3 regions of the Clostridium septicum genome follow, and region 2 is predicted to be linked to each of the others. Evidence: riboswitches for the same ligand, from Rfam matches in the RefSeq annotation. Region 2 holds a riboswitch; each other region holds the start of a gene.
What was found. A riboswitch is a leader RNA that binds a small molecule or an ion and turns the genes downstream of it on or off. The one in region 2 is predicted to bind S-adenosylmethionine.
Positions count from the first base shown of each region.

Region 1 (6,991 bases), 290 kb from region 2:
TACCTCATACCCTTCTTTTTCCAATTCAGGTACTATATGCTCCACTATTTCTTTATGAGGAACTGGTGAAACACCAATTTTTATAACTTTATCCTCTGATGCTCCTTTATTTCCGCATCCTATTAACCCTATAGCTAGAACCCCTGCTAATAATACTGATACTATTGATTTTCTTTTCATAGTTTTATACCTCCTAATTTTTAAATTATTTATTTTATCTATGATAATTTTTTATATAAATAGTTTCCTAATGACTGCAACCCTTGTACTATAACTATAAGTACAATAACTGTAACTACCATTACATCTATTTTATATCTTTGATATCCATACCTTATAGCTACATCTCCAAGACCGCCTCCTCCAACAGCCCCAGCCATGGCTGAATAACCTATAATACTTATAATCGTTAATGTTAACCCTGATATTATTGATGGTATAGCTTCTTTAATCATCACTTTAAATATTATTTGTGTATCTGATGCTCCAAAAGATTTTGCCGCTTCTATAACACCACTATCCACTTCCTTCAATGATGACTCTATTACTCTTGCAACAAAAGGTGCTGCCGCAATAGTAAGTGGTGCAATTGCTGCTACTGTACCTATTGATTTTCCAACTATAAATCTAGTTATAGGAACTATTGATACCATTAGAATAATAAATGGAAAACTTCTTAAAATATTTATTATATAATCTAATGTTTTATATAATACTTTATTAGGTCTTAATCCTGTTGGCGATGTTAATATTAAAATAATTGCTGGAATAAACCCTAATATTAATGAAAATATTGTTGATAAAACTACCATTATTAAAGTTTCTAAAAATGCTGGAATTAAAATATCTATCATTATTTAAGCACCTCCAATATTATATTTCTATCTTGTAAATATCCTATTATTTTTTCCTTATCTTTTTCTTCAACATTTATAACTAAGCTTCCAAGTACATTATCTCTGAACTTTTCAAGTTTGCCCCAAACTATTGAAAAGTCAACACAGATTTCTCTAGACATTTTTGTTATAAGTGCATTTTCTGATGATGTACTTGGAAAGAATAATTTTATGTTAACCCCTGTATTTGGTAGTAGTTCATCATCATCGTCTCCTAAAAATTTTTTAAGAGATACTCCCGGTTTCAAGAAAAGTTTTTCTGCTTGTCCCTCTACTTTTAAAAAGCCCCCTTCTATTAATGCCACTTTCTCACAAACCTCTTTTACTACTTCCATTTGATGGGTAACAATAACAATTGTAATACCTAGTTCTTTATTAATTTGTAAAAGTAATGATAATATATCCTTTGTTGTTTTAGGATCAAGTGCTGATGTAGCTTCATCGCACAATAATACTTTAGGTTCTAACGCTAATGCTCTTGCTATAGCTACTCTTTGCTTTTGACCTCCACTTAACTCCCTTGGTTTACACTTAGCTTTCTCTTCTAATCCAACAAGTTTTAATAAATCTCTTACTTTTTTTTGTATATAGCTTTTATCATACCCCCAGACTTCTAACGGAATAGCTACATTATCAAAAACAGATTTTCTTTCTAAAAGATTAAAATTTTGAAATATCATTCCTAAATCTTTTCTAAATTGCCTAAGTTTATTATTATTTAGGCTTTTAACTTCCTTTCCCATAACTTTAACTGATCCACTATCGTAACTTTCTAATCCATTTATACATCTTAATAAAGTTGATTTACCTGCTCCACTATGTCCAATAAGTCCATAAATTTCTCCTTCTTTTATATTTAAAGAAATATCTTTTAAAACTTCTAAACTCCCAAATTTTTTATTTAAATTATTTATTTCTATCATTTATAATCCCCCTTTTTCAATTAAATAAAAAACGCACTAGAGAATAAATCTCTAGTGCGTAAAAGTCGCCCATTAATTCACTCTCATATTTCAGCTAAAAATTAGCTGCAGGAATTAGCACCACACTTCTAAACTTAGGTTTTATAAAATAAACATATCTAGAATAAATCTAAACTTTCTATTTTCTACCCTTTTAAAAGTAGGTTGCTGGGCTTCACAGGGCCAGTCCCTCCACCGCTCTTTATAAGAAAAATCTTATTTAATTTTATTGTTTATATTAATATATTATTAATTTATAATTTTGTCAACATTTTTCTGAAATTTTTATAAATTCATTTCATAACAAAAGAACTCTCCGACTTTTCCTTCTAAATTGATAGTTCCTTTATATTTAAACCCTGACTTTATATATAGCTTTTGGGCATTAATATTTTTGCTAAATGTATCTAATCTTATTGATTCAAACCCATGATTTTTTGCTTTATCTATAACGCTCTTTAATAAAAGGCTACCATAACCCTCTCCCATATAATTTCTTGATACAAATAATCTATGTATTACAAGTGGAGTTTTATTACTATTCCATTCTATTTTTTTATAATTTATGTCTTCATCACAATTTAAAACTACAGCCCCTAAAATTTCATTATTAATTTCTAAGATAAATAACTCTTTTTTCTCTATATCATTTTTTATAACTTCTTCATTAGGATAATCTTTTGTCCAGTTTAATCCTTCAGGTTTATTATTAATTATTTCTTTTAAAATATTGCTTACTTTAAACAAATCATCTTTGTTTGCTAATCTAAAACTTTCCATTCTATCCTCCATAATTATTTTTATATCTATTCTAACATAAAAGGTATCTCTTCTAAGAAATACCTTTTAAATTTAATTATTTATTCAATTTTTTATTAAATCATTAAAATCATAACTATTTATTAAAATACTTTTTTATATTTTTCATAAAGCATAACTTCATTTTCATTACTATTTGTTAAAAATCCTATATATTTACTTTAAGAATCTCTGGAGTCATATTAAAATTCTCAAATAAATTTACCTTTATATCTAGATTTTTAGGATTTAATATTACTTTAGTATGCATTTTTTCTACATGTGAATCATTTACTTTTCTATTTAAATTATTTTCTTCTGATGCAAAGTTCACAACTATGTTTTTCCCTTTAATTGAATTCTTCTTTATCTTGCCATATATTTTTTTTACTATTTCTTCGCAACCTTCTTTATCCATATTTCCAGATATATTTACATTTAAATTTTGTTCATCTAAATAAACTCCTCTTACATAGTAAGGAGTATCAACTAAACAATGTAAATCTCTTCTAGTAATATCTTCTATATTTTTCTTTCCCCAATTAAAACACATAAACACTAATATAAATATCATTACAATTGAAAATAATATACTTTTCTTATTAATATTTTCCATTATGAAATCCCCTTAAATCATAAATAATTTATTTATGATTATAGCCACTTAAATACAAAATATACCCTTTAATATATATCCTCAAAAGTATCTATATTTATTATCTCTGCATCTGTATTGCACTCTATAAAATTTATTATATTTTCTAGTGTAGAATGAACTTTAGCACTACTGCCACAAATAGCTGAAATTCCTATTACAATAATCTGATGTATATCCTGATCCTCGACTTCTGCAACTGAAATATTGAATTTATTTTTTAATCTTTCCGTTATTCTTCTAACTACCATCCTCTTTTCCTTTAAAGAATGAACCCAACTAGCTCTTAATTTTACTTTCATTAATAACACTTTCATATGAAGCTCTCTTTCCCTTAAAATATAACTTTACTTATATTTCATACTACAATAAGATTTTTTCATTAATTTATAGGATACTAATAATGTTAATAGTTCAGCAAAAGTTACTGTTAACCATATACCATTAATATCAAAAAATATTGGTAATACTATTATTCCTATTGTAATAAAAACAATTCCTCTAAGTAAAGAAATTATTATAGATGTTCTTGCATCTTCTAAAGCAGTAAAATATGTAGATGATAATATATTAATTCCACTAATTAAGAAACAAGTTGAATATATTTTACATGCCCATACAGTAATTTCTATTAACTTTGCATCCCCATCAATAAATAACTTTATTAAATTTTCTCCTGCGAAAAATAAAGTTGCTGTACATACTATTCCAAGAAAACTCATAACTAGTAATGATATTTTCGTAACTTCTCTTATTCTATTTCCTTCTTTAGCCCCATAATTATAGCTTATTATAGGTGATATCCCTGTAGATATACCTAAATATACGGCTACAATTAATGATGCTATATACTGAATTATAGAAAATGCTGAAACACCCATTTCCCCTAATCTTCCCATTAAAACAATATTAAATAAGTATGTAGAAAAGGCAAAAGCAAATTCCGATAAAGCTTCGGAAGATCCATTATAAAAAAACCTAAATATTTTCTTATAATCTATATTGCATTTCACCAATTTAAGAACTGAGTCTTTATTAAAATATCCTAATAAACCAAATATAAATGCAAATGTAAAAGCTATTCCTGAAGCTAAAGCTGCTCCAAAAACTCCCATTCCTAATTTTACTACCATAATATAGTCAAGTATTATATTTAAAACAGAACCAACTATATTACACATCATTGAATAATTAGGTTTTCCAATTGTTCTAAGTCCAGTTGCCAAATATCCTGAACATGTAAATATAGGCATAAATATTGCTAATACTACTAAATACTCCCCTACTGGCTTTATTAAGTCTCCTTTGGCTCCTAGAAACATTGCTATATTTTCTGTAAATAATAATGTTATTATAGATGCCATGATAGAAACCACTAAAAGTGAGTAAAAGGCTAAACTAAAGGTCTGTCTTGCTTTTTCTTTATCTCCTTCTCCCAGCTCTATACTTGTTATAGTGTTTCCTCCAACTGATACCATTAAACTTATAGCAAGGGCAGTGCTAAAAAATGGCATTGCTATATTTATAGCTGCAAGCCCACTTGAACCAACAGCTCTTCCAACAAATATTCCATCAATTACAATGTAAATTGAAAATATAAGAGTTCCTATAACACTTGGAATTGAATACTTCAAAAACAATTTCCATATATTATCCTTCCCTAAATCCAAAATTCTGCTCAAATAATCACTTCCTTTCAAGTAAGATAATAAACCTTTGAGTTACTCTAATGTCAACACTCTTTTATAGGAACCCAAACTTCATAATAATCAATAGGCTTTTCATCTATATGTTCAAAAGCTATTGCTCTTGCAATAATATCTCCATTAATTGTAAAGCTATTTTCTTTTAAGTACTTTTTTAATTCCATTAAATCTATTTCTTTTATATCATCTGATGACCTTATAACAGTATGAATACATTTACTTTTTTCGAAAATATTTGTTTTACCTATGTAGAATTCATTTTCAAACTTTTCTATTCTAGCGCTAACAGTATAAAAGATATTATTATCTACTATTTTTTTAATATCACATATGTTTTTTATTATAACAGTATAAACTATCTCACTTAAACCATTGATACTTCTAAATTCATCCATTACTGTTGACATGGTACTATCTATTTCTTCTCCAATTTCTTTATATATAAATTTTGGACTTTCAATTACTTCAAATTTATTATTGTAATTATAGGCTTGAATAAAAGCCTTTTCTAAGCTATTTATAGTACTTTTTATCCCTTGAAGTTCTTTTATCTTTTTCTCTACTACTCTCTTTTGGTTTCCTATTAGCTTTATCATACTTTCTAGCGAGTTATTACTAAGAATATTCTTTATTTCATTTAGTGGAACATCTAAATCTTTTAATACTAAAACATAAGTTAATAAAACTATATTATCCATAGTGTAATATCTATATCCATTTTTCCCACTCTTTTTAGGTGTAACTATGCCAATTTGATCATAATATCTTAAAGTATCTTTACTTATATTTAAAAATTTTGAAACTTCTCCTACCATGTATTTATTTTTCATAGAATCAACCTCCAATCTAAATTTAATTATAATATAAAAAAACTGCATTATGCTAAATTTAGCAAAATGCAGATTAAAAATCAAAAATTCTTATAATTCTTTTATTCTATATAATTTTTATTAACTTAATTATTCTCTACCATACCTTTTTGTTAATTCAAGTATCTTCTGTGATAACTCATCAGTTAACTCATATTTTCTTATCCTCCACTTCCAATTACCTCCTAAAGTAGATGGGAAATTCATTCTTGCTTCATTTCCTAGACTTAAAAAATCTTGCATTGTAGCTATTGCTAAATTTCCAACACTACTAAAGATCCCCCTTATAAATCCAAAAGCTATTCCCTCTTTGTAATTCAAAGCTAAATATTTATTAGCAAATTCTACTTCTTCTTCCGTGGCAGTTTCATTATACCATCCACAAATTGTATCATTATCGTGAGTACCTGTATAAACTACACAATTTTTTTCATAATTATGAGGTAAGTAAACATCGCCTCCTCCAAAAGCGAATTGTAACACCTTCATTCCTGGAAAGCCTGTCTGATTTCTAAATTTTACAACCTCATCTGTAAGTAACCCTAAATCCTCAGCTATAATGTTTACTTCACCTAATTCTCTTTTAATAGTATGAAACAACTTAATTCCAGGTCCTTTAACCCATCTTCCATTTATGGCGGTTTTTTCTCCATATGGAACTTCCCAATAAGATTCAAAACCTCTAAAATGATCTATTCTTACAACATCATATATTTTAAAACTATCCTCTATTCGTTTTATCCACCATTTATACCCGTCTTGCTCCATTAACTCCCAATTATAAATTGGATTTCCCCAAAGTTGGCCAGTTTCTGAAAATAGGTCTGGAGGGCATCCAGCAACTTTTGTTGGAATCATATTTTTATCCACTTTAAAGTATTTAGGATTACTCCAAATATCTGCACTATCTACTGCAACATATATTGGAATATCACCAATTATCTTTATACCTGAATCATTTGCATATTTCTTTAATGAATTCCATTGTTTAAAAAATATATACTGTATAAATTCCCAATATTTAATATCATCCTTCAATTCCTTTTTATATTTTTCTATGGATTCATCTTTTCTTAATCTAATATTTTCATCCCAATTTTGCCAA
Region 1 is NZ_CP023671.1:2,524,132-2,531,122, reverse strand. Features, by position in the region: gene CP523_RS11635 (MetQ/NlpA family ABC transporter substrate-binding protein) at 1-180, opposite strand, end outside; gene CP523_RS11630 (methionine ABC transporter permease) at 219-854, opposite strand; gene CP523_RS11625 (methionine ABC transporter ATP-binding protein) at 854-1,819, opposite strand; SAM riboswitch class I at 1,900-2,069, opposite strand; gene CP523_RS11620 (GNAT family N-acetyltransferase) at 2,144-2,638, opposite strand; gene CP523_RS11615 (hypothetical protein) at 2,826-3,272, opposite strand; gene CP523_RS11610 (DUF503 domain-containing protein) at 3,341-3,628, opposite strand; gene CP523_RS11605 (MATE family efflux transporter) at 3,659-4,993, opposite strand; gene CP523_RS11600 (MerR family transcriptional regulator) at 5,044-5,847, opposite strand; gene malQ (4-alpha-glucanotransferase) at 5,977-6,991, opposite strand, start outside.
Region 1: linked by a shared signal. The riboswitch ahead of CP523_RS11625 (methionine ABC transporter ATP-binding protein) and the one ahead of metK (methionine adenosyltransferase) in region 2 are both predicted to bind S-adenosylmethionine.

Region 2 (6,991 bases):
TATGGCAAAAGAAGGAAAGAATTTTAAGGAAATACTTTCCCATTATTATACGGATACCCAATTAAAGGATATAGAATTTAAATAATTAAAACAGAGAAGATCTAGAAATTTCAATTTCTAGATCTTCTTTTTTATTGAATTTAATAAATTTATTTACTTTTTGAAAATTCGACAAGAAATGTTGAAATTTGATGTAAAGAAAAATAAAAATACATGTATTAATTTACAGTAAAGGGCAAGAATACAAAAAGGAGGTGTTGATATGGACCAAAATAAAAAAGATAAGGTAAAAAACTTTTTTAGAAAGGAGGGCTTTTATTTAGTTCTATTCCTTTGCTTATGTTTAGTTGCAACAGTGACAGTAGTAACTAGTAAGAAAAATAAATTAAAACAAGAACAAGCAAAACAATCAGAGAAGGAATTTACATTAAATGTTGATGATAAGACTACTTCAGAGGTTCAAAAGCAAAATGCAGATAGAGTTCAAAATAATACAGAAGAAAAAGTAGCTCAAACTGAAAATGAAACCAATCAAGAAGTAGCAACAACAGAAAAGGATGTTAATGTTTCAGCAGGAACAAATTCAGAAGTAAAATTTATCAATCCGATTGAAGGAACTATTTCTAGATCATACTCATATCCAAAACCACAAGGAATGAAAGATGGAACAAGTAGAAATATTAGAGGAATAGATGTAAAAGCTAAGGTTGGAACAGATGTAAAAGCAGCTGCAGTTGGAGAAGTAAAAGAAGTTTCAAAAAGGGCAGAGGAAGGAAATTACGTACTTATTGCTCATGCTAATGGAGTAAATACTAAGTATTGTAATTTAGATTCAGACATAAAAGTTAAAGTTGGAGATAAAGTAACAGAGGAAACTGTTATAGGAAAGGTTGGAGAAAGCTCTAAAATCTTTACTAATAGCGAGTTTGGTGAACATATTAATTTACAAGTTCAAGATTCTAATGGAAAAGACTTAGATCCAACAAAATATTTTACTTACAAAGCAGAATAAAAAAATTTTCATCAGTCTTTTTCTATTTGAAAATGGCTGATGAAAATATACAAATTATATTTATAAAGGAGGTAGCATTTTGAAAGATTATATTCAAGAAAGGGTATTAGAAGTAGCACAATATATTATAGATTCTAAAGATACAATAAGAAAAACTGCAAAGGTATTTGGGGTAAGTAAAAGCACTATACACAAAGATATGACTGAGAGGCTGCCTAAAATAAACCCTGTAATAGCAGAACAAACACATACAATTTTAGAGTTAAATAAAGCAGAAAGACATATTAGAGGTGGAAAAGCTACTAAGCTAAAATATAAGGCAGTAGATTAATAGCTGAATTAAAAAGGAAGGATAAAAATCATTGAATCATCACCATATTCCATATATAATAAAAAAATAAGGAAGAATTATGTAGTATTTAGTAAAATAGAATTAAGTCAATAGGAGTGAAAGAGGAATGTGGTTTTGGAGACGTGGTACTGATTTGGGGATCGATTTAGGAACCGCTACGGTTTTAGTTTATGTTAAGGGAAAAGGTGTAATATTAAAAGAACCATCAGTTGTTGCCATTAATAAAAGCAATAATAAAGTACTTGCTGCAGGTGAAGAAGCAAGAAAAATGATAGGAAGAACACCAGGAAATATAGTTGCGGTTAGACCATTAAGAAACGGTGTTATATCAGACTATGATATAACAGAAAAAATGTTAAAAGAATTCATAAAAAAAGCGTATGGAAAAGCAAAAATAACTGCGCCTAAAGTAATGGTATGTGTACCTTCACAAGCCACGGAAGTTGAAAAAAGAGCAGTTATGGATGCTACAACAAACTTAGGTGCTAAAAGAGTACATTTAATTGAAGAACCTTTGGCAGCTGCAATAGGAGTTGGCTTAGATATAACCAAGCCCAATGGATCTATGGTAGTTGATATAGGTGGAGGAACTACAGATATAGCAGTAATATCTCTTGGAGGGGTTGTTGTTAGAAGCTCAATAAAGGTGGCAGGAGATACTTTTGATGATGCTATAATAAAATATGTTAGAAGCAAGTATAAAATTATGATTGGAGAAAAGACAGCTGAAGAATTAAAGGTAAATATAGGATCTGTATTTAAAGGATCGAGAGATTTGGTTACTACAATGAAAGGTAGAAATTTAGTTACAGGTTTACCAGATGAAGTTTCAATTAGTACAGATGAGATAAGAGAAGCATTAAAAGAGTCTGTAGGATTAATTGTAGAACAAGTTAAGTTTGTCTTAGAAAGAACTCCACCAGAATTAGCGGCAGATATAATTGAAAAAGGGATTTTAATGACCGGTGGAGGATCATTATTAGATGGATTAGATAAGGTAATACAAAACGAAACAGGAGTATCAGTCTCTATTGCAGATAATTCAGTAGAAGCCGTAGTAGAAGGAACTGGTGAGGTTTTAAGATATTTAGATAAAATTGATTCATCATTAATTGGACAAGAAATAACATTAATTGATTAATATTATTTGATATATAGGTATAGAATTTTAAAATTCTATACCTTTTTATTTTTAGTTAGTTATATTAGATAAATAATAAGCTTTGGATATACCCTTAGAAATTACTTTTGCCATACTCATAATTAGATGAAGACGAATGCTACGAGAGGTAAAAAACTCTGCATTGTCACTAGATTCAACTATACCTATTATAGAAGCAGATCCCACATCAGGTAATAATTTACCTACTCCCTTACCAGGATGAATTGGATAATTTCTTATATGAATTTCACCTATGGATTTTGTATCACCTAAGCATGCATCAATACCAATAATTGTAGAGTTAGGATGAAGTTTTTTTATTTGAGACAAACGTTTTTCTATATTTAGTGCATGTATAGGAGATTCTATAGTACCATAAACAGGAAGGTCGCAGTTATTTTCTATTAGATATGTACCTACTAAAGGACCTAGACAATCACCTATACATTTATCTGTTCCAATGCATACAATTACTGTATTTTTAGATATATAGTTTTTTAAAACATTAGCAATCTCATAATAAGCCAAATCAGATTCATAAAAAACTTTATGTTTTACCAAAGCTTCACCCCCTTATAGATAATATATATGAGGAAGGAACAAGGATTATAATATATAGTTATAAAAATAATATAGGATTCAAATATAAATATTTAATTATATAGGTTACTTATGAAGATTTATTCAAAAAAATTAAAACTTAAACAAATTTATATATAGGCATAATATGAAGGAAATAAGAGTAAATTAAAGAATAAATACTTTAATTCTTATAAAATGGTAAAAGTTGAACTTGAAATTAATAGTTAATGATTATATACTAGTCATTGTCAGTCGAGCAGATAAGATTTGTTCGAGACATAAGAATCAAAAAGTTAAATTATGGGGGAGTTCCCGAGTGGCCAAAGGGGGCAGACTGTAAATCTGTTACGTTTCGTTTCGATGGTTCGAATCCGTCCTCCCCCACCATACTTTAATTTTAATTTAACAAATATGCTGGCATGGCTCAACGGTAGAGCAGCTGACTTGTAATCAGCAGGTTGTAGGTTCGATTCCTATTGCCAGCTCCAAATAAAATGGGGGAGTTCCCGAGTGGCCAAAGGGGGCAGACTGTAAATCTGTTACGTTTCGTTTCGATGGTTCGAATCCGTCCTCCCCCACCATTTTATTAATTTTTAAGGGCGCATAGCTCAGCTGGGAGAGCATCTGCCTTACAAGCAGAGGGTCACAGGTTCGATCCCTGTTGTGCCCACCACTTAAAATAAAAAACAATATGCTGGCATGGCTCAACGGTAGAGCAGCTGACTTGTAATCAGCAGGTTGTAGGTTCGATTCCTATTGCCAGCTCCAATAATGGGGGAGTTCCCGAGTGGCCAAAGGGGGCAGACTGTAAATCTGTTACGTTTCGTTTCGATGGTTCGAATCCGTCCTCCCCCACCATTAAAAGCAAGATATTAAATCTTGCTTTTTTTTTATTAAAAAAATTATTAATAATGTTGACCAATAATATAAAAAATGATATAATTTGACTCGTATAAAAAAATGATATTAGTTCTTATCAAGAGAGGTGGAGGGAAAGGGCCCTGTGAAACCCGGCAACCTGTGATATATCACAAAGGTGCCAATTCCTGTGGAATATAATTCTACAAGATAAGAAAGAGTTTGACAGTTAAAGTCTCTTCTTATCGAAGAGACTTTTTTATTACTTAAATTTATTTAGATTATAACAGGTGTATATAGAATTAATATCAATAAAATGAAGGGAGAAATATAAATGAGAAGATTATTTACATCAGAATCAGTTACAGAAGGGCATCCAGACAAAATATGTGACCAAATTTCAGATGCCGTATTAGATAGTATATTAGCAAAAGATCCTAATGCTAGAGTTGCTTGTGAAACAGCAGTTACTACAGGAATGGTATTAGTTATGGGAGAAATATCAACTAATTGTTATGTTGATATTCCGAAAGTTGTTAGAGACACTATAAAACAAATAGGATATGATAGAGCTAAGTATGGATTTGATTGCGATACATGTTCAGTTTTAACTTCAATAGATGAACAATCAGGCGATATAGCTATGGGAGTAGATGAAGCTTTAGAATCAAGACAAGGAGATAATGACTCTGTTGAAGCTGTAGGAGCTGGAGATCAAGGTATGATGTTTGGTTTTGCAACAAATGAAACAGAAGAATATATGCCATTACCAATAGCAATGGCACATAGATTATCTAGAAGACTATCAGAAGTAAGAAAGAATGGTACATTACCATACTTAAGACCAGACGGTAAGACTCAAGTTACAGTAGAATATGATGATAATAAAGTTATAAGAATAGATACAATAGTAATATCAACTCAACATGGAGAAGACGTTACACAAGAACAAATAAGACAAGATTTAATGGAACATGTAATAAGAGCAGTAGTTCCAGCAGAATTATTAGATGAAAAGACTAAATATTTTATAAATCCAACTGGTAGATTTGTAGTTGGAGGCCCACAAGGGGATTCAGGATTAACAGGAAGAAAGATAATAGTTGATACATATGGTGGAGCAGGAAGACACGGTGGTGGAGCATTCTCAGGAAAAGATCCAACAAAAGTTGATAGATCAGCAGCATATGCAGCAAGATGGGTAGCTAAGAATTTAGTAGCAGCAGGAATAGCTGATAAGCTAGAAGTTCAATTAGCATATGCTATAGGAGTAGCTAAGCCAGTATCAATTTCAATAGAAACTTTTGGAACTAGTAAAAAATCAGATGAAGAAATAGCTTTAATTGTAGAAAAAGTATTCGATTTAAGACCAGGTGCTATTATAAGAGATTTAGGGTTAAGAAGACCTTTATATAAACAAACTGCAGCATATGGACACTTTGGAAGAAATGATTTAAGTTTACCATGGGAAAATTTAAATAAAGTTGAAGAGATAAAGAAATATATTTAATATAAAAAAGATATAGAGCCTCAAACTCTATATCTTTTTTTTATTACAATGAATTTTAAGCTGTATGAACAACTTCACCATTAACTATTACTTTTCTTATGTTAATATTTTCATCAAATAATATTACGTCTGCATCGTAACCTTCTTTTATAAGACCTTTTCTATCTTCAACTTTGCAGTGCCTAGCACCATTAAATGTAGCCATTTTAACTACTTCGTTTAATGGATATTTAGTATTATTAAATACATTTCTAACTGCTTTATCCAAAGTTAGAACTGATCCGGCTAAACTACCGCTAGTTAATCTTGCTGCTCCATTAGTAACAACAACATCTTGACCACCAAGTGAATACATACCATCAGGCATTCCACATGCCATCATAGCATCAGTTACTAATAAAACTTTATCAGTTGTTTTTTGATTATAAGCGACTCTTAATGATGGAAATGAAATATGAATTCCATCAGATATGGTTTCTGTAGTTATATCAGTATCAAAGATTGCTCCAACAACGCCAGGTTCTCTGTGAGTAAATGGAGTCATGGCATTAAATAAATGAGTTGAATGGCAGCAACCACATTTAATACCTTCCATAGCTTCATCATAAGTAGCCTTTGTATGCCCCATTGAACAAACAATTCCTTGTTCTGATAGGTATTTAATTAAATCAGTTGCACCAGGAACTTCAGGAGCGATAGTAATTGAAACTACTGCGTCTTTGGCATCTCCAACCATAGAATTATAATTTTCTATAGTTGGAGCAATTAAATACTTAGGGTTTTGAGCGCCAATTGCATTAGGGCTTATAAAAGGTCCTTCTAGATGAGCACCTAAAACTTGTGCCCCATCAGTACCGTTTTCTTTACAAGTTTTTATAGCTTCCATTGATTTTCTTATAGCATCAATAGAAACTGTCATAGTAGTTGGAGTAAAGGAAGTTGTTCCATGCTTTACTATTGCTTTAGATATTTCATTTATAGCCTCTACAGTACCATCCATAGTATCGTAGCCACCAGCACCATGAATATGAACATCTATAAATCCAGGTGAAAGATATAGACCTTCACCATCAATAACCTCATTACATTTTATGTTAGTTGGATTAATTTCTTTTATTTTACCGTTTTCAATTAGTACAGAACCGTTTTCAATTCTGTCTAAGAAAATTATGTTACAGTTTTTAATTAACATAACGCACCTCCATATTTTCTCTTAAGATAATAAATTATTAGATAATAAATTTTAAAAATTATACTTATGTTATAATTATATAATAAAAAGTATAAGATTAAAATATTATTAAGAGATTTGGAGCGATAATATGGAAATCCTAAATGGAATAGTAGAAACGATTGTATTTAAAAGTGATGATACAGGATATGTAGTTTCAAAAATAAGAATAGATAAAGAGACAATTAATGCTGTTGGTGTTGCACCTTTTTTAAAAGAGGGTCAGCAAGTAAAGATTAAAGGTCAGTGGGTAATACATAAACAATTTGGAAGACAATTTAATA
Region 2 is NZ_CP023671.1:2,235,793-2,242,783, forward strand. Features, by position in the region: gene spoIID (stage II sporulation protein D) at 1-85, shown strand, start outside; gene CP523_RS10245 (M23 family metallopeptidase) at 263-1,012, shown strand; gene spoIIID (sporulation transcriptional regulator SpoIIID) at 1,092-1,343, shown strand; gene mreB (rod shape-determining protein MreB) at 1,471-2,505, shown strand; gene yyaC (spore protease YyaC) at 2,557-3,087, opposite strand; tRNA gene CP523_RS10265 (tRNA-Tyr) at 3,411-3,495, shown strand; tRNA gene CP523_RS10270 (tRNA-Thr) at 3,522-3,596, shown strand; tRNA gene CP523_RS10275 (tRNA-Tyr) at 3,605-3,689, shown strand; tRNA gene CP523_RS10280 (tRNA-Val) at 3,706-3,781, shown strand; tRNA gene CP523_RS10285 (tRNA-Thr) at 3,802-3,876, shown strand; tRNA gene CP523_RS10290 (tRNA-Tyr) at 3,882-3,966, shown strand; SAM riboswitch class I at 4,079-4,183, shown strand; gene metK (methionine adenosyltransferase) at 4,301-5,476, shown strand; gene nagA (N-acetylglucosamine-6-phosphate deacetylase) at 5,532-6,668, opposite strand; gene recD2 (SF1B family DNA helicase RecD2) at 6,799-6,991, shown strand, end outside.

Region 3 (6,991 bases), 150 kb from region 2:
TATAGAGCCTGATCTAACCAAACAGGTCCTCTCCAATATTTATTAGGATCAAACTTAGGGTTATCTTTTGAAGCTGTTGGTAATGGAACAAAGGTATTAAACATTTCAGGATCCATCATAGCTTTTCTAACACCTTCAGCTTCTTCTTTTGTTGCCATCTTAGCCCATAGAGGTATCCAACCTTCAGTTCCCTTTCCTCTATTTACAAGAAGCTTCTTTTCACTACCATTATCGTTTATTTGTAAATCATAGAAGAATCCGGTTTCTTTATCATACATATTTTTACTTACATAATCTTTAAGATCTTTAGCTTCCTTTTCATATTTTTTAGAGTCTTTATCTTTTCCTAACTCATCTGCCATTGATTTTAGAAATCCTTTTTCTGCATAAAGATATGCATTTAAATCAACTGATTCTTGATTAATAGAATATCCAACTAGTTTTCCATCTTTATCTTTATTTTCAAAGACTTTAACACCTATATCACCTTCTCCATAACCTTCTTCATCGAATCTAGTAGCATTATCCATTCCACTTTCCCATGCCGCAGCTAATATTCTTTCTTCATCGCTATTATTTAAGTCATGTACCATTCCTCCATATTCAACTACGCCATTCTTATCATGGTCTCTATTTCTATACCACCACTCATGATATGCTACTAATTTAGGATACATCTCATTTAAAAATTCTTTATCTCCCGTAGATTTATATACATTCCAGACTGACCAAGCTGCTAAAGCAGGCTTTGAATTTCTTTCATTCCAATTTCCGCCTTCACCGCCTCTTGCTTCATCTTGATTGTAAAATATAGCATCAATTATAGCTCCTTCATCTTCAGGTCTTATTGAATCCCCTTTTTGTATTTGATAATCAAATAGTGCTTTTATATTATTTTTAGCTAGTTCACCATCAAATTGTGCTGTTGCAACTGCTTGTTTCCATGAATCCCATGCCCAAAATCCAACAAACCATTTATATGATAGTGATGGGATTACTCCATCATGCTTAAGAGCCCCTGCTGCACTTCTCCAGTTAGTCATTAAAGTAATCATTGATTTTACTGCTGCATTTTTATATTTTTCGTCTGTTGTTTTTGTTTCATCCTTAAATGTTTGATTTATATATCCTTGCCAACGAGTTTCGTTATCTGCAAATTGCTTATCTGTATCTGTAAAAATATCTTTTACTTTATCTTTTTCTTTATTTAACTCATCACTTGTAAAAGTGTAACTTTCTGCAGTATATGTTTTAAAATTTTGTTTACTTGGTATCTTAACTACATCATTTAAAATAGTTTTATATGTATTTTCATCTACTGTTGTACTAGTATTCCCCTCATACTTTACTACAAATTTAGTTTGATCATTTGAGAAGAAGGACCAAGTTGATCTTATATTTGAAAAATTCACTTGAACGCCTTCACTATTCGCCTCTAATGTTTGATTTAAATCATAGACTTTATTTCCTTCATCATCTTTCTTTAATGCATAAGGTGATTTATTAAATATATTACCAGTCCATTCAAGCTTTAAGTTAAGTTCTTTATCAGTATTATTAACTATTTCAGTTCTTACTAATGCAGTTCTATTTGTTGCAAATATTAAATCTAAGTTAAGAGTTAAATCTGTTAATTCATATTTTTGAACTAATTTTCCTGGATAAAAATCAAAAGAAGTTTTAGCTGATGTTAGATCATATGGTGCATTTGTATTAGCATCTATTATTTTAATTTTACTAATACTATCAGACATATTTATAGGATATTCTTCTCCTACTATTAACGGACCTGTAAAACCTCCATATAAATTAGTATCCCCTGACTTAGGCAAGTAATAAGCATGCCATGCCCCCATATCAGAAAAAGGATTATCAACATTGGTTGAATAATCATCATTTAGATCAATTTGGGGACTTCCAGTTACATCAAGTACATTTTTAAAATCTGCTATTTGAGCTCTTTTATCTTCTGCTAGTACATTAACAAAACTAAAGTTACCAAATAATGCTGTTGTTACAATAGCTGTCGCTACTATTTTTTGTATATTTTTTATAGCCATCTTAACATTTCTCCTTTTCAAAGTTGTATTACTAATAATAAGTCACATAGTAAATGTTAAAATCCACCACCACTTTACTTATTTTCTCAGTACATTTTTTAGTATGTTAAGATTTCATTTAATTTATTCTATTAATGAACTACGTAAAATTCTCTAATTTTATTATTTTGTCATTAAAATAGCACCCTACAATAAGGTGCTATCTTAAAAGTTTTATTTCTCAAATATTTACAAGATTTAGCACCACACATATACAGTAGGTTGCTAGATTTCTTAGGGCCAGTCCCTCCACAATTCTTAATAAAAGTCTAATTCCCAATTAAATTATATTTTCATTATACACTATACTATAATTCTTTTAACTATTTTTACCATTACATATTAATTATTCTATCTTCTGTAATAATATAATTTACATTAATATCATATTCGTCAACATCTATAGAATTCTTTATTTGAAGTTCATAGGCTAAAGCAACTCTATTACTATTTAATTTTATTTCAGATAAATATCTATCATAGTATCCTCCTCCATATCCTATACGATTTCCTTTAAGATCAAATACTACTCCTGGAACTATTATTAAATCTAATTTATCTTTTTCTATACTTCCTTCAAATGAATTTGGTTCTAATATTCCATAATTATCTTCCATAAGATTATTTAAAGAAGTAATCTGAACTGCCTTCATTTCCTTAATTTCTTTAATTATTTTAGGAACAAATATTTTCTTTCTATCTTTTATAGCTATATTTATAAATTCTTTTGTATTTATCTCACTACCATAATTTATATATACAAAAATATTATTACTATTCTTATATAATTCACTATCTAAAAGTGCCCTTAATATTTTATTATCTTTTTTACATTTTTCTTCCTTACTTAAATCATTTCTAAATTCCAGTACTCTATTTCTTAATTCTTTTTTCTTCATCCATTAACACCTCTTTATATAAATGAATTCGTCATACCTACTTTATTATTAATATAAATTTATATTTCACCAAAATCAATTTACGTTATATTCATATAATTTCACTCTAATAATATTTTATCATATGAAATTTATAGATATCTTAATTTTTATTCTATTTATCTTAATTTAGTATAACTTTTAGCTTGTATAATTATCAATATATATGACATATATATAATATATTAAATATATGTCATATAAGAAAAATATATTTAAATATATTTTTCTTATATATCATTGACTTAATAGAATATTAATACTATACTTAGAGAATACTATAATTAATATATATCGCGGGGTGGAGCAGTTGGCAGCTCGTTGGGCTCATAACCCAAAGGTCGTAGGTTCAAGTCCTGCCCCCGCAACCATATTTCCCATAATGCCGCGGGATGGAGCAGTTGGCAGCTCGTCGGGCTCATAACCCGAAGGTCGTAGGTTCAAGTCCTGCTCCCGCAACCAAAAAAAGAACTATACAAAATGTATAGTTCTTCAGTTTGTTGAAAAACCTCTGTTAAAAAACAGAGGGTTTTTCTATTATTAATTATGAATAAAACTTATATTTAAAATATCATCCAAAATAATACGAATAAAATCTAAAAGTAGCAAAGATAGTCTTGTTGCTATCTTTTTCATATTCTGCACTGCTGCAGTTAGTAGGCATTGCTCGGATACTTTTTCGCGTCCGCGGAAGCGAGCATAGCGAAGCCCATGCAAATTTTTTGAATCTGCGAAGCTTCGCTCAACTGTTTCTTTTCTTCTATTGTAAATTCCCTTTCCTTTTTCAGTTTTAAGAAAGTTCTTATTATCATCTTTATGATTTTCCCAAACATGTCGTCTAATTGTTTTATATTTAGCTTTTTCTCCAAGACACTTATCTTTATGAGGGCAATACATACAAATTTCTTCAAAACATCTATATTCTCTATAGCCTTCGCGAGTCGTAGTTTTATATATTAACGCAACATTATTGGGGCAAATATAGATATCTTTATCATAGTCATAAATATATTTATTCTTAGTATACATTCCTTTTTTATGAGGAGAACGTCTATATGCAACTACTGGTGTTATATCTCTATCTACAATCCCCTTGAAAATAGGATTACTTGAATATCCTGCATCTAAACCAAGATATTTTGGCTTTATACTAAATACTTCTTTAATTCTATCTATTCTATTTAGTATTGGCTCGCTATCGCTGACATTACCAGGGGTAACATGTACATCCATAATAATATTATTTTTACTATCTACAGTTCTATGATCTAAATAAAAGAATCCTTCTGGTTTATTATCTCTCATCATATATCCACTATCAGGATCTGTAGTACTTTTCTTAATTTGCTTTGTTTCTTCTTTTTCTTTTCTTGGTTTTAAAGGTTTTTTATTATGATTTTCTCTATCTAAATTCACATCAATATCTAGTTGTTCTATATACTCTTTAGGTGTTACTTGTACTTCAATTTTTTCAAACTTACGCTTATTAGCATTAGCTTTTATATGTGTTGAATCAGAGTAAAGAATCTTACCACCAACTAATCCTTTTTCCATAGCTTGAAGAACTATATTATCAAATATTTTTTGTGGAATATCAGTACCTTTAAATCTTCTAATTCTATTTTGACTTATTGTAGATGAATCTGGAATTTTTTCAGTAATTGAATAACCTAAAAACCATCTATATGCTAAGTTTACTTCTATGTCTTTAACTAGTTGCCTTTCGGAGCGGATGCCATAAAGATATCCTATAAATAACATTTTAAATAGTACTACTGGATCAACAGCTGGTCGACCATTTGTATGGCAATACAAATCATTAGTTAACTCTCTAATAAATGAAAAATCTATGTATTTATCAATTTTTCTTAATAAATGGTCTTTCGGAACTAATTGTTCTAGCATAACCACTTCCATTTCATTTTGCGCTTGTCTTCTTTCGTTTATCATCACCAAAACCCCTATGTAATAAATTAATATATTTTAAATTATATTACATATTTGTATAAAATTAAAGACTGCTGACACTTTGTCAGCAGTCTGAAGAACTATACAAAATGTATAGTTCTTTTTATATTAATATCCTACTTCATCCCCTACTACTATTACAGTAAATCTACCTGGGAATTTTGCTCCATTATTTACTACTGATAAATAGTTACATACTCTTCCCTTTACAAAACAATCCTCACATATTCCACTTTCAGCACATGGAGTCTTATGATTTATTCTTTTTGCGTTCATTATAGCAACCTTTTTTATTCTAGCTAATGCTTCATCCATATCTTTAACCATCTTATTTGCACCAATAACTACTATTACCTTTTTAGGTCCAAATATCATACCTGCTGCTCTATTACCTGAACAATCCATATTAACAAGTTCTCCAGCTTCTGTTACTGCATTAGTACTAGTTATTAAATAATCAGCTACCATTGATTGTCTCATAATTTCTACAATTTCTACAAAAGGTAGATCTTGATATCTATCATAAAATTTATAATTTCCATTTCTTATAGTATTAACTAAATCCATTTCATTTAAAGTTACCGATCCACCTAATGCAATACTTGATCCTTCTGGAACTAATTCTAAAACCTTTTCTTTTGCCTCCATTACATTATCTACATATATAGCATTATATTTTCTTTCATTTAATATATCTACTAACTTCTTTCCATCGCATTCAAGTTTCCACTTTTTAACCTTGTCCATTTTAAAATTACCCCTTTTCCTAAAAATCATTATTGTTATTATAATATTAACATATTTCTTTCAAGTTAGTAAACCGGTTTTTAAAATTAGTTAATAATTTTCAAATAATTAAATACTTTTGAATAATTTTTTTTCCTTTGCCCAATTATAAGTATATATAATTATATAATAGGTGGGCTTATGAAGAAAAAATTTAATTTCTTAATTTTAACATTAATATTATTCATATTTTTACCATCAAATTTCATTAATGCTAATTCATTAGAAAATAATACTGAACCGAAATATATTATTTATATTGATGTTAACTCTTTTACCTTGAACCTAATTGATAAACAAACTAAAAAAATTGTTAAAACATATCCTGTGGCAGTTGGAAAACCTAAAACACCCTCTCCTATAGGAACATGGCAAATAACAAGCAAAGCCCTTATGAAAGATGCTTATGGAGGGTATTGGATGGGATTAAATGCACCATGGGATACTTTTGGAATTCATGGAACAAATAGACCTGATTCTATTGGTACTATGGCTTCTGGTGGATGTATTAGAATGTATAATCACAACGTTAAAGAATTATTTAATTTAGTTGAATATGGAACTTCAGTAGTCATTAGTGGAGGACCAAATTGGAGATTTTCTCAATATAATAGAGTTATAAAACCTAATGATAAAGGTACAGATGTTTATTTAGTTCAAGTGAAACTTAAAGCTCTTGGCTACTTTCCTTATGATGTTAATGGCATTTATGAACTTTCACTAGAAAATGCTGTGCTTCAATATAGGTCAGAACATCATTTGTCAGAAACAAAAGAAATAGATGGTGAATTTTTAGATTCAATTGGTTTATGGAAATTTGAATAGAAAAAGAGTGCTTTCGCACTCCTTTTCTATTTAAAGAATCTTTTATTTTTTTCTAAAATAAACTTTGCTACTCCATCATCATTATTACTACTTATTACCGCTGTTGCTATTTTCTTTAAACTTTCTGTTGCATTTTCTGTTGCATAACATTCATCAGAAATTTTAAACATTGGAATATCATTAACATTATCACCAAAAGTTATAAGTCTATCTGAATCTACATAATTGGATAGTAAATTTATTGCATTTGCCTTAGAAGCTTCTGAACTATATGCTTCTAAGAAATATCCATCTCCATAAATATCTCTATAATAATCTACAGTAATTCCTTCTATGATTTTAAGTTTATCATATATAGGCTTAACAATTTCTAAT
Region 3 is NZ_CP023671.1:2,084,776-2,091,766, reverse strand. Features, by position in the region: gene CP523_RS09460 (MGH1-like glycoside hydrolase domain-containing protein) at 1-2,060, opposite strand, end outside; SAM riboswitch class I at 2,271-2,367, opposite strand; gene CP523_RS09455 (5-formyltetrahydrofolate cyclo-ligase) at 2,435-2,998, opposite strand; tRNA gene CP523_RS09450 (tRNA-Met) at 3,333-3,408, shown strand; tRNA gene CP523_RS09445 (tRNA-Met) at 3,424-3,499, shown strand; partial or broken gene CP523_RS09440 (IS1182 family transposase) at 3,647-4,987, opposite strand; gene CP523_RS09435 (lactate utilization protein) at 5,114-5,752, opposite strand; gene CP523_RS09430 (L,D-transpeptidase family protein) at 5,933-6,616, shown strand; gene CP523_RS09425 (HAD family hydrolase) at 6,643-6,991, opposite strand, start outside.
Region 3: linked by a shared signal. The riboswitch ahead of CP523_RS09460 (MGH1-like glycoside hydrolase domain-containing protein) and the one ahead of metK (methionine adenosyltransferase) in region 2 are both predicted to bind S-adenosylmethionine.